One region of the Paenibacillus sp. GCM10028914 genome, then DNA from elsewhere that is predicted to be linked to it. Evidence: predicted binding sites of a transcription regulator. Region 1 holds the regulator's gene; each other region holds the start of a gene.

Region 1 (4,620 bases):
TGCTTTTAGCTGAGGCGAATTCTCCGCCAGCTGTTCTAAAGATGACTGTATATTTGTGTATTGTTTGGTATCCATTGCTTCGGCTACGGAGAGCATCGCAGCATCCCACCACTTATTAAGCTCTTCTGAAGAATGATCTTCCACTTCTAGCTTCAATGTTTTTTTACCGACGATCGACTTGCCCTCTTTGTTTATATGTTCAACCAGACCACGTAAATCTGTTTCTGGCTTTAAATCAAGTTTCAAAGTGACTGTATCCTGTTTAATATCTATTTGAGAGCCTTTCACGCCATCATATTCAGATACAACATTAGCTAATGGATTCTTAAGAGCCATTTGCCGATACAGATACCATCCACCAAAAAGCATGGATGCAGAAATAACAACGGTCAGAACGATAGGAACAATACGTAGTTTCAATGAAGTTCCTCCTTGTACAAAATATATATCTATGCGAATACCTAGTTGCAAGACTTCCTATAAATCAACACTATATACCCTTTGATACATCTATGAGTATATCATATCTTATATACGAAATTCATATCAACCTGTGAATATATTAAAAATTATTTTTTAAAATTTTATGTAATCGCTTTTATTTATAACAAGCACAAACACTCCACTGTAAGTACAATGGAGTGTTTGTAATTTATTGGTTCGGTAAAACAATGTCCTCACCAATTGGTTTTCCATCCTGAAAACGGTAAAACCGATATTTTGATTCATTATTCAGAGTATATAATAACTGCCAGACATACTCGCCTTCATACATACCAGGAACAAGTCTTTCGATGACGGCTCCAGGTAAATCAGCATGAATCTGATTACGAATCTGAGCTTCCGTCATACCATCACTTAAAGCCTCGGAATGCACCGTTTCAGGGCCTCCTACTGGCTTATTATCCTCCGTAAACTTCACCCATACCATAATTCCCTTGTTGTCAGCATCCTGCCCCGATACAACCCAGTATATACTATCCTTATCCCAGACTGATCTATAGGTTTTATCCGTTTTTATTAATCCCCCGTACTCCTGAGCTGCTGTTATCGCCAGCTTCTCTTGGTTCCAAGGGTCAGACATAACATTTGAATAGTATATTTGGAAAGCCAACAATATGAGCAAAAATCCGGAAACGCCGAGGAGTATCCGCTTTGTCTTTTTCTTCACCTGCGTTCCCTCGCTCCCTTGTTATTTTCTAGAGGGTCAACAACCGTTCGAATGCACTTTGAGCTTCACGGCGAATCTTCTCTTCATCTAAAGTTAAGCAATTTCCATTCTTGACGATCTGTTTACCATCTACCCAAACATGCTCAACATCTTTTGCACTTGCGGAATAAACAGCGTGTGAGATGAAATCTGTATGTGGCAAGAAATGCGCTTGATCTGTATTCAACGCGATAAAATCCGCCTTCATTCCAGGAGCCAGAGTTCCAAGTCCTTCTAAGAAGAGTGACTTCGCACCATACTCAGTACCCATACGCAACGCTTCCGAAGCCGGAATTGCCGTGGGATCACCAGTAACACCTTTATGAATGAGCGCAGCTAATCGCATTTCTTCAAACATATCTAAGTTGTTGTTGCTTGCAGGACCATCAGTACCTAAAGAAACGGTTACTCCAGCCTTAAGCAATTCTGGTACTCTTGCTACACCACTTGCCAGCTTCAAGTTACTTCCCGGATTATGAGATACCGCAACCTGATGAGCCGCCAAAATCTCAATCTCCTCATCCGTTAAATGAACCCCGTGAGCTACAAGTGCCGGTCTGGAGAAAAATCCTAGCTTCTGCAAGTGAGCTACAGGTCTTAATCCATATTCCTGAACATTCTGCTCTACTTCTGTAGTCGTTTCCGACATGTGAGTGTGCAAGGGTAAGTCCAGATCATGAGCAGCCTGGACGAACTTTTCAATGTAATCAGGAGGACATGTGTAAGGTGCATGCGGCGATATCATGGTCGTAATACGACCATTTGCTGCGCCATGCCAATCCTTTGCGAAGGCAATAGCCTCATCGAGCTTGTGCTTCTGGACATCAGGAGCACACAAACCGATTACGCCGCGTGTAAGTACCCCGCGCATACCCGATTGTTCCGTTACAGCAGCGACCTGATCCATATGATCATACATATCAAGGAAGGTCGTTGTTCCTCCCTTAAGCATTTCAATTACGGAAAGCGACGTTCCCCAGTATACATCATTCGCTGTGAACTTTGCTTCCATTGGCCACATCTTCTCCTGAAGCCATACTTGAAGAGCAAGGTCATCTCCATGTCCGCGAAGAAGCGACATAGCTGTATGACCATGCGTATTAATTAACCCTGGCATGAAGAAGAGATGTGTACCGTCAATAACTTCTATATCTTCCTCGACTACAGGCTTTTCTTCACCGATATAGGTAATTAGGTCGTCCTCAACTACCATATAACCACGGAGAACAGACTTTCCTTCCCGTAGCACGGCAAAGGTACCGTTTGTAATCATCCATTTATGCTTCTTCATGTTCGGTATCTTCCTTTCCATTAACCAAGTAATAGGCCAGACTTTGCAGATCAGTTGTGAAGTCAGCCGTATGGATTCGGATATGAGGCGGTGCTTTCAAAATGATTGGAGCGAAATTAAGAATCGCTTCAATACCTGCCGAAATAAGATTATCGGCAACAGCCTGCGCTTCCACATCTGGAACGGTGATGATACCGATTCGTATGTTATATTCTTTAATTGTTGCCGTCAGTTCTTCCATTGGCTGTACAACAATATTATTAATCTTGGTGCCCACTTTTGGACTGTATGCATCAAAAATAGCTACAATTTTCATATTATCTTTCAGAAAAGCATTGTAGTTAGACAAGGCTTGTCCAAGATTACCTGCACCCACAAGCACTACGTTAATTTGTTGATCCAGCTTTAAAATATGACGGATTTTTTCGATTAGGTAACTGACATCGTATCCAATACCCTTTCTACCGAAATCTCCAAAATAGGCCAGATCCTTACGAATTTGTGCTGGGTTTAGATCAAGTTTTTGCCCTAACTCTTGTGAGGACACAGTTGCTACCTCACGAATATGAAGCTCATTCAAATAGCGCAAGTAAACGGGCAGTCTGCGAACAACGGCCTCTGATATTTTATCCGATTTCATGCATGCTCCCCCTAATGATAATGTCAAATTATAATTCGACTTGTTATTATACTGTTCCTTCTCCATGAAGCCATTCCGTAATACGAGGTACCATTTGCTCCGTTGGCATATGTTCCATTTTAGGCCCTGGAAGTGAGTACAAAAAATGTTTTCCATAATAGGATTCAATTACACGGGTATCATATACGATGACAATCCCTTTGTCTTGTGCAGTCCGTACAAGTCGCCCAAATCCTTGTTTAAAACGAATAACAGCCTGTGGCACTGAAAGCTTCATGAATGGATTTTTCTTCTGTTGCTGGAGCAGCTCACTCTTCGCTTCCACTAATGGATGATTAGGCGGTTGAAACGGCAAACGAACGATTGCAAGACACGTCAAAGCTTCACCTGGGATATCTACCCCTTCCCAGAATGAGCTGGTACCCAGAAGAACCGACGCGCTGCTGTCCTGAAATCTGCGAATCAGTTTGGTTCTGCTCGTTCCGTCCATCCCTTGTCCAAGAACCGCAATGTCACTTGATGATAATGCTTCTTTCAATGGTTCATAGACCTGTCGAAGCATCCGATATGAAGTAAATAACACCAGCATTCTTCCCTTAGTTGCCATTGCGGCATCTTTAAGGGACTGAACAAGTGTATTTACGAAAAGCGGATCTCCCACTGTGCCCTTGACACTCGGGAAATCTCTTGGAATTAACAACAGTGCCTGCTCTCTGTAGTTAAAAGGCGAAGGCAGTTGGACCGTGTTAAGACGTCCCAGGTCTGAAGCTTCCTGTAGCCCTAAATTATCGATCATGTACTGGAATGATTTATCAACAGAAAGTGTTGCAGATGTCAGAATCACACTTTGTTTTTTATCGAAAAACAATTCCTTCAGTTGTCCACTTACATCGACAGGCACCGCATACATCTGAAGAGACTTACTTCGAAAATTCCCGTTAGCCTCCATCCAGTAAACAATACCCTCATCGTTTAAAGTCATAAAAAACTTCAAATTCTCTCGATGTGAGGCAAGATCCTTGAAAAGTCCATTGATATCGGTTATTAAGCTATCAGCACTATAGTCATCCAATTCTTCTCGTATCTCTGATGTGAGCGTATCTCCCTTACGAACGACATCACCTAAGATTAGATGAATTTGATTCTCAAGCTCGGTTAAGCTATCCCAGTCCTTAGGCTTCTTCGAAGGAGTAAGCCGAAGCGTAAACTGCCCCGTCTCCCCTGATGCATCTCCGCGTTCAGGAAGAATATTAAACAGATTGTCATTTAGACGATCCCAAGTCTCCTTAACCGTTATAAGATCAGGAAAGATCCGATCTATAACTGACGTCCATTCCCCCGCCTTTTCATGGGCCGAAGTTTGTAATAATTGACGCAAAGCCGGTAGCTGTCCGTTACGACTATCCTTATAAAGCCGTGTAAGGGTATGTACTACCGAAAAATATTTCAAGTTAAGACCTAGATGCTTACCCGCTACGT
Region 2 (4,620 bases), on a different contig from region 1:
CAAGAGTGAGGAAGGTGTGTTCACTACGGTAGTGATGTTCTTCCCTAAAGTCCTTTTATCAGGAGGGGGCAATTTGACATGAGAAGATTGTTAATTGTTGATGATGAGAAGAATATCCGTTATGGGTTGAAAATGATGATCGAGAGGGAGTTTCCCGACATATATCATATCGATTTAGCAACACAGGGTCAGGAAGCCTTGGCGTTATATAGGGCACATCCGGCAGATATCGTTATTACCGATATTCGCATGCCCGTGATGGATGGGATTGGCCTGATTGAAGGAATCGCTGCTGAATCTAGGGCAATCGAGTCTGGAAAGCCAATCATAATCATCCTGAGCGGTTATGACGATTTTGAATATGCCAAGGCGGCCATACGGTATCAGGTGAAGGAATACTTGCTTAAACCCATCCGGCGAGATGAACTGTTTGCGGTACTTCGAAAAAGCGAGGAAGCGCTCATCCGTCAGGCTGATTTAGAGCAGCGTATAGCTGCTAGTGAGGCATACCTAGACCATGTGAAGTCGAGTAGATTAATGGGGATTTTGATGAAGGAAGAGGCTTCTACACAGGATGTTGAGGAGCTTTCGCAAGTGATCGGGATGGAATCCGTGGCTCGTCCGTTTCGTGTAGCAGTAATGAAGTATATATATGAAGATGGAAATCAGATGAAAAGCGAAGATCTGAAGCAGCTGGTGAAGCATACGATGGAGCCTAACTGGAGTCTAGTTCGTGCTTGTTTCTTCGATGGAGAAGGAAAATTAGTTCTAATTGGAAGTTTGGATAGTCAGTTCGAAGATCTCTCCCGCCAATTCACGGAAAAGGAAATGGATGGACTTATGGTCGGTATTAGCCGGGAGGGGTATACCGCAGACAATCTCCCGGAATGTTATCAGCAAGCGATTATCGCTCTTAGCTATACATTCATTTATCCCAATGTGAGACGGATGAGTTACGGGGATATCGAAGGAGAGGCAAGGAGTTATCCGATGCCGGATGAGGAGATTCGAAGGCTTGGAAATATGCTCGGAACAGATCGAGAGCGAGAGATGAAGGCACTTCTGTTATCGATTTTCCATATTGAGCACATGCCTCATGTGCAGGTCGATTATTTGGAACGGGTTAGCAAGCGAATGAATGAGCAGGTATTTGATGAGGTGTTCCGTATTTACGGAGAATCGCTTGTTGAGGTGATCAAGCTCTATCGTAAGACGGGGAGTCTGGATAATTTCCGCCACTTTCATGATTATTTCCGAAGTCTGGAGCATTTGCTTCTAATGGTGAACGACTATGTGCGAAGTATTCGAAGCGCGCACAGTGAACATGCTGAGATTAAGGCGGCAATTACTTATATGGAGGAACATTATAATAGACCGCTCAATATGGCTATGGTCAGCAATCATGTGTCTTTAAATTATTCGTACTTTAGTGAGGCTTTTAAGGCACATACGGGCGAGAGCTTTGTTGTATATCTGAAGAAAATCCGGATTAATAAAGCGAAGGAAATGCTTAGAAATCATACATTGAAGCTTGCTGACATCGGGAATAGCGTCGGTTTCGAGAATGCAAAGCAATTTACTCGGGTGTTTAAGGAATTGGAAGGTATACCGCCTCATGAATATCGTATAAAAGTATTATCTGATGCGGAAATTAGGGATGTTTAGTAGGAGTAAGGATTCATTTTACATATATTGGTCTTCCATTCGTCGGATAAAACATGTAATCTATGAAAATATTAACAAACAACTGACAAATCAGGATCTTTTGACGAAGGAAGTGAATTCATGGAAGTTGAATCCCTGCTTCAAGTGGAGAAATTGGCGCTGAAGAAAATGAAGATTTTCAAACAAAGCAAAATTCGTTATTTGGCACGGTCAGCGCTAGCAAGTATGTTTATCGGTTTTGGTGTTATTGTCGCCTTTAAGACAGGAAGCTTTTTCTATAATATTCATTCCCCGGGGGCATACCCCATGGCAGCCTTAACCTTTGGTGCAGCTATCATTCTAATCGCTTATGGCGGTGGGGATCTGTTTACAGGCAATACCTTTTATTTCTCATATGCCGCTCTTCGCAAAAAACTACAGTGGCTACAAGTCGTAAAGCTTTGGGTGACAAGTTATATTGGCAACATCATAGGTGCCTTTGCGTTTGCTCTTTTGATTTACCTGACAGGATTGTTCAATGATCCAGCTGTGAACGGTTTTTTGATGGGGGTGGTCGAGAAGAAGATGCATGCCCCTGTGTCAGAGCTCTTTTTTCGAGCCATTTTATGTAACTGGTTAGTCTGTCTCGCCTTTTTCATTCCGATGGGTTTGAAGGGGGATGGACCGAAACTGTTCGCGATGATGCTGTTCGTGTTTTGTTTCTTCATTTCTGGATATGAACACAGTATTGCTAACATGTGCACCTTTGCAATTGCACTGGTCGTAAACCATCCGGATACGATTACACTTGGAGGAGTATGGTACAATCTTGTACCTGTGACCATTGGTAATTTGATCGGTGGAACTATATTTATGGCATTCATGTACAACTATGTAAATAAACCGTTTATGGATGAGACAGGCGAATAATCTTTAAACAGAAAAAGACACCTAAAGCATCAGATGTCCAAGCGTGCCTTGGCTTCTTTGATGCATTAGGTGTCTTCTATTTATATGAGACAAACAATGATATATGTGTGAATTCTAATGCTTTTTCATGGCTTATTGAGCAGGCTCAAGAAGAGATAGCGTCATTTCCATCTTGCGTGTAATCTCTTTCTGCCATTTCGCGTCACCAAGCTGAATGGCAAGGTTGAGCAGGTCTAGGTAATCGTCAACCTGTAGGTTGGTACGTTGATGATTCGATCTCATAGGGCTCGGGTTCTCCTTTATATGAAGTATCTCGAATATATTCTCACTGCGTTCTCAACCACATGGTAATGATAATCATTATCATGTTCTTCTACCCCTATTATAATGTCTTCTCACCGGATTGCAAGATATATTACGAAAATTGCTGACGATATTTCCGCGGTGACATACCCTCTTGTTTGGAGAAACAGGAGGTGAAGTATGCAGCATGGTTAAACCCGACGTCTTCAGCAACCCAGCTTATGGTGTGATCGGTTTGCAATAACAGCAGCTTAGCTTTTTCGATACGATAGTGCAGTAAGTATTCTACTGGAGAGCAACCGAATTCCTTTTGCATACAGCGGGCGATATACACGGGATGAAAGTTAATACTTTCTCCGAGTGCTTGTGCCCGGAAATTCTCTCTGTAATGTGTACGTAAATAGGCAGCTGCCTGTTCGGCACAAATTGAATGTGGAGAAGAAATCGGGGGATCCATAGCTGCAGTAAGCTGCTCGAATAACTCTTGAAACAGGACCTGTTGTTGCCATAACGATTGGACCTTATGACCATTTTGGACAAGAGCAGCGAGTGAATCCAACAAATCGAAAGCCTTCTGTGGTTGTCTTAAATTTCCGTACTGGGGGACCTTAACCGTAAAGTAGTTTGGAGAGAAGGGTTGAAGCTCAGATAATTCCTCTTTTTTAGATGAAGTATTATACCCCTCTGAGCTCCATCCTCCTGAGGTCTGAAAATGCAGCCAATAGTAAAGCGTATCTACCGTGCAGCCTTGGGTAGGGAAATGGTGGGTGTCCGGGCGCAGAATAAGAAATGATCCGGCATCGATATCAAATGCACGTCCGTTCTCCGTTACATATAAGCATCCTTTACAGACGACAAGAAGATCGAACACACCGATATTTCTTCTGTTGGGGTGTTTGGCACCCTCAGGAGCTTCAGTGATTCCACTAATGATGTACTCAGGAAGTGGGGGGACTGTAAAGTGAAGAATAGTCATATAATGAGTTCCTTTCCTCCATATTGAAGTTTGTATTTTTATAGTTTACGTTCATAAAATGATATTTTAAAACCAGTATACCATCTATAATTAGAAGCTGTTGTAAGTGACTATCGCTGAATTACGCTTCAGCTTGAGAAGAAGGTTGGATGTTTGAATGTTGGATAAAGACAAAACGAAATTTACATTATGGGTTCTGGCGTGGCCGATCTTCATCGAATTGTTTCTTCAATTTTTGTTAGGTGCAGTAGATACGTTGATGGTAAGCCGGATATCGGATGATGCGGTTGCTGTAGTCGGATTCTCAAATCAGTTGTTTCAGGCGATGACAACGCTGTTCATGACGGTGGCGAGTGGTGCAGGTATACTGATTGCACAGAAGCTTGGATCTCTTAAAAATCTGGATGCACGCAAAATTGCTATCATGGCTCTAAGTGTAAGCACATTAATCGGTGTGCTGCTGAGTGCTGTGTTATATATGCTGCCTACTCAAATCGCTTCTGTACTCCAGCTGCCTGATCGATTGTTGCCACTCGCAGGTACCTATATTTCTATCGTAGGCGGAGGTATGGTGCTGGTCGCTATGATGTCAACGATGAGTACAGTCATTCGGAACACAGGCAATACGAGGGGGCCGATGTACACGGCTGTTGTTATGAATATCATTCATGTGTTCTTGAATTATGGATTCATATTCGGCGCTTTTGGCCTGCCGCAGTGGGGACTGACAGGTGTAGCCATTTCAACTGTGATTAGCAGACTACTAG
Region 3 (4,620 bases), on a different contig from region 1:
GGACAAGCTCCGTGACCGGAAGCGAACCGTTTTGGCTTAGCGGCAAGCGCCCGCATCGGAGGCACTTTAACGGACAGCTTATTCGTCTCTTCATCCACTTTTACTGTGATCAGGCCAGATTTAAAGCTGTCCCCGTTCATCGGTGCAATGACCGGTTGCAGCTTTTTCGCCTCATCGCCCGGTGTCTGGCCGTAATAATCAAACGGCACTTTGGCATAACCGAGCTCCATTGCCTCGATCGTCAAGGCAAAGAAGGCTTCCGCATCATCCGCGTAGTAATCTTTCCCGCCAAGGCCAAATATGCGGGACAGCACAATCGGCTGCGGACCGCGGATTTCCTGCAAGGCCGATTTGACCTCATGCGTCAGATTGGCACCGTTAGCGCCATAAGAATCCGCGCGTTCGCCGACCAGCAACGCTTTGACACCTGTCAGCGCCTCGCGGATTTCCTTAGCTGGGAACGGCCGGATAATATTCGGGCTGATCACGCCCGCTTTGATTCCTTGTGCCCGCAGCCGGTCCACAACGTCTTTGGAGGATTCGGCCGCCGAATTGAGCAGGAACAAAGCCACCTCTGCGTCTTCCATACGGTACAGATCAAGCGGCGAATAGGATCTTCCAGACAAAGCCTCGTATTCCTCCGCCACTTCCTTGAATACTTCTCCCGCACGGTACATGGCGTTTGACTGCTGGAAGTGGTTGTTCATCAAATCGTCGCCGTTCATATAAGCCCCAACGACAATCGGATTGTTCTCGTCCAGCACATGCGGGAATTCCGGTGCCTGTTCCCCTACAAACTCCTGGACAGTTTCCCGGTTCGTAAATATTTGCACCCGGCGTTTCTGGTGCGACGTGAAAAAGCCGTCATAAGCCACAATGACCGGCAGGCGTACGTCTTCATGTTCGGCGATACGCAGTGCCATGATATTCATGTCATATACCGCCTGCGGCGAACGGGCGGTCAGAATCACCCAGCCGGTGTTAAGGCCATAGTAAAGATCTGAATGGTCACCGCGGATATCGAGCGGTCCGCTGACCGCCCTCGTCACCAAGTTCATAACCATCGGAAAACGAGTACCCGCCTGCACAGGAAGCTGTTCGATCATATACAGAAAACCGTTCGCGCTAGTAGCGTTGAATACCCGTGCTCCGGCTGCGGCTGCGCCGTAGCAGATTCCCGCTGAACCGTGTTCGCCATCGGCCGGAATCAGCTTGATATCGTGTTCGCCGCGCGTACGCATCATGTCAAGATATTGGGCGATTTCCGTAGACGGTGTAATCGGGAAATAACCCATAATATGATAGTTGATCTGGGCAGCCGCCATGGCGGCCATTTCGTTGCCCGATTCGAATACCGCCGTTTGAGCGGCTGGCACTTTTTGCTCCGTTATTTCTTTAATTTCCATGCTCATGATTTGACTCCCTCCGCAGTTAAATAGGGAAATGATTGCGGCACACGATGCTGTTCAGCATAATGCGGCTCTTCCAACATGGCAGCCAAAGCGGTGGTCGGGCAAGCTTCCACACACTTCAGGCAACCTTTGCAATACTGATAATCGATGCCTTTCATAAACATCTGCAAGTTGCCGCGCTTATCCGGTTTCTGCTCCCATACGATGCAGAAGTCCGGGCATACCGTATCGCAGGCGGCGCAGCTAATGCAGTCCTCCTGCTTGTATTCCGGCAAATAACCCTGCCGGGAGCCGCTAAGATCCTTCAGCACGCTGTTTGCCGTAACCTTCAGAATCCCGCCTAGCTCCTGCGTTTCAAATCCGAGAACCGGCTCCATTCTTACGAAAGCCGCTTGGCCCATAAGCCCTGCGCCGTTTCCTAAGGAAAGAAATTTCACTTCGTTATATCCTCTATCAAAAGTCCGCACATTCGGTTCCACGAGATGTGGTAGCTTTTTCTCAAAAGTTTTGCGAATAACTTGTCGCATATCGTCCGGGTTAAGGAAACTGCAAATCCGGAACAAAGCACCAAGCATCGCCGTATTGACTTTCGTTTTTTCCTCAACGGCAATTTTCAGCGCATCGATCGCGGCCAGTGTTCCCTGTGTCATATTCAGATCCGCAGCCACTTCAGAAAGGTCTCGCGCTGTATTCACAAGCACCGTTCCATCAGGCTGTAATCCACTTATGACATCTATCGTTTTATATAATGCTTCATGAAATACGCCGACTACATGCGGCTGCTCAATAGGACTGTGATCACGGATTTCTACCTCGGGATCGCAGAATCTTACGAAACTCTTTACCGGCGATCCTTTTTTCTCCGAACCATAGCTGGAAAAATTGGAACCGTTAAGTCCAGAGCCGGTCACTCCGGCTTCGGCCAGCATTTTTCCTGCCAGATTGGCGCCAAGCCCGCCGATGGATTCGAGACGGATCTCGAAAAATCCCAGTTTATTTTTTTGAGGCAAAATAGACATGTTCTTCTCCTCATTTCTTCTATGGTCATTAATCTCAGTTTAAAAGAAGAACCAGGCCGGGTTTGTGATTTTAGTCACAACTGAAAAAATTGTGATTCCAATCACCAATCCGACTTCGGAGGCGGGGTATACTGTCTTCTGATAATCCAATTGCGAGGGTCTTATGCTGACTTTAACGATAATGAACACTTGAAACTAGGAGGAAAATAATGAATAACAATGCGACAGAACAAACCTTAAAGCACCAGCCGTCCATGTTCTGCTTTCAATGCCAGGAGGCATCCAAAGGAACAGGCTGTACGATTGTCGGAGTATGCGGCAAACCGCATGATGTGGCGAATCTTCAGGATCTGCTGATTTATCTGCTAAAAGGTATCTCTTTTCTCAGTCTGGATGTCCGGCTGCCGGAAGTGCTTGAACAGCGCGTATCGCTGTTTATCATGGACTCCTTGTTTGCAACCATTACAAATGCCAACTTTGACCGCGAGGTGTTTGTGGGGAGAATCCGAGAAGCAATTGCGCTCCGCGGCGAGGTACGAGGCTTTTATAACGAACAATATCCGGATGCAGCGGCTACTCTCCCTGATGCTGCCGTCTGGGAAGCGGATAACGAAGCCGCTTTTGATGAAAAAGCACGTACGGTTGGTGTCCTCTCCACACGAAGCGTTGACATCCGTTCACTGCGCGAATTGATTACTTACGGCTTGAAGGGGATGGCTGCTTATACATACCATGCTCTTCACTTGGAGAAGGATGACAATGAATTGAACCGGTTTATGCGTCGTGCACTTGCGGCTACGCTTGATGACAGCCTTGAAGTGCAAGACCTGGTAGCTTTAACGATGGAAACGGGGAAATACGGCGTAAACGCAATGGCGATGCTTGACGAAGCGAATACTTCCGTTTACGGAAATCCGGAAATTACGAAGGTAAATATCGGGGTTAGAAACCGGCCCGGCATTCTCATCAGCGGCCACGACCTGAAGGATCTGGAAGAGCTGCTGAAGCAGACGGAAGGATCTGGCGTGGACGTGTATACACACAGTGAAATGCTGCCTGCCCACTACTATCCTGCATTCAAGAAATACGAGCATTTTGTAGGCAATTACGGAAATGCCTGGTGGAAGCAGAATAGCGAATTTGCAACCTTTAACGGACCGATTCTGATGACGACCAACTGTATTATTCCACCGAAAGACAGTTATAAGGACCGTATTTATACAACGGGCAATACCGGCTTTCCGGGCGTCCGCCATATTCCAGAAGGAACGAACGGCGCTGCCAAAGACTTCTCTGCACTGATCGAGCAAGCAAAAGGGTGCCCCGCTCCAACGGAACTTGAAACTGGCGAGATTATCGGCGGCTTCGCCCATGCCGCTGTGATGAATGTGGCCGATCAAGTTGTCGATGCCGTGAAATCCGGTGCGATCCGCCGCTTCTTCGTCATGGCCGGATGCGATGGACGGATGAAGTCCCGCAACTATTACACCGACTTTGCGGCTGAACTTCCGAAAGATACAGTGATCCTGACTGCAGGCTGTGCCAAATATAAATACAATAAACTGGATCTAGGCGAAATCGGCGGAATTCCGCGGGTTCTGGACGCCGGTCAATGCAATGACTCTTACTCCCTAGTCGTTATTGCATTGAAGCTGAAGGAAGTATTCGGCCTTGAGGATATTAACGATCTGCCGATTTCCTACAACATTGCCTGGTACGAGCAAAAAGCGGTTATCGTGCTGCTTGCCCTGCTCTATCTTGGCGTCAAAAATATTCATCTGGGTCCTACGCTCCCTGCATTCCTGTCGCCTAACGTTGCCAAAGTCCTCGTAGAGAACTTCGGGATCGGCGGCATTACCAATGTGGAAGATGACATGAAAATGTTCCTAGGTGCCTGAAAAAAAGAATGCCCTTCGTCGGGGCATTCTTTTTTATTCTGTATTTATTCTCACAATGTACTACGCCGCAGCTCATAAAAATACTGCACAATGGGATGCTTCAACTTTATCTTCTCGGACATGTTTAAAATCCGCTTTTTCCCAACTCGTCTGTCCACCAAAGCTAGAATATTCAATAAGATATCATTGCTCTCTAAGTTTTCATCTATAGAAGTAGATAGGAACTTATTAGCTACAACGACAAAATTCGATTTACTTATTGATGTCTGTGCTGACAAAAGCTCTTTTGCA

Evidence for each region. Region 1 encodes Rex, which represses fermentation and respiration genes when NADH is low (regulators of the CRP and FNR family bind a similar motif). Its sites were predicted from a motif close to TTGTGAAATATTTCACAA; they were not measured.
Region 2: the regulator Rex is predicted to act here: its motif matches at 1,726-1,743, upstream of ACFQV5_RS16055 (formate/nitrite transporter family protein).
Region 3: the regulator Rex is predicted to act here: its motif matches at 2,494-2,511, upstream of hcp (hydroxylamine reductase).

Annotation. Positions count from the first base shown of each region.
Region 1 covers NZ_JBHTFO010000018.1:802,187-806,806, reverse strand. Annotated here, with positions in the region: gene ACFQV5_RS24415 (hypothetical protein) at 1-420, opposite strand, end outside; gene ACFQV5_RS24410 (cell wall elongation regulator TseB-like domain-containing protein) at 653-1,171, opposite strand; gene ACFQV5_RS24405 (amidohydrolase) at 1,200-2,501, opposite strand; gene ACFQV5_RS24400 (redox-sensing transcriptional repressor Rex) at 2,488-3,141, opposite strand; gene dinG (ATP-dependent DNA helicase DinG) at 3,188-4,620, opposite strand, start outside.
Region 2 covers NZ_JBHTFO010000016.1:98,990-103,609, forward strand. Annotated here, with positions in the region: gene ACFQV5_RS16045 (sensor histidine kinase) at 1-82, shown strand, start outside; gene ACFQV5_RS16050 (response regulator) at 79-1,665, shown strand; gene ACFQV5_RS16055 (formate/nitrite transporter family protein) at 1,786-2,574, shown strand; gene ACFQV5_RS16060 (hypothetical protein) at 2,707-2,856, opposite strand; gene ACFQV5_RS16065 (helix-turn-helix transcriptional regulator) at 2,990-3,853, opposite strand; gene ACFQV5_RS16070 (MATE family efflux transporter) at 4,011-4,620, shown strand, end outside.
Region 3 covers NZ_JBHTFO010000002.1:88,766-93,385, reverse strand. Annotated here, with positions in the region: gene ACFQV5_RS01265 (thiamine pyrophosphate-dependent enzyme) at 1-1,412, opposite strand, end outside; gene ACFQV5_RS01260 (2-oxoacid:acceptor oxidoreductase family protein) at 1,409-2,431, opposite strand; gene hcp (hydroxylamine reductase) at 2,641-4,329, shown strand; gene ACFQV5_RS01250 (SF0329 family protein) at 4,380-4,620, opposite strand, start outside.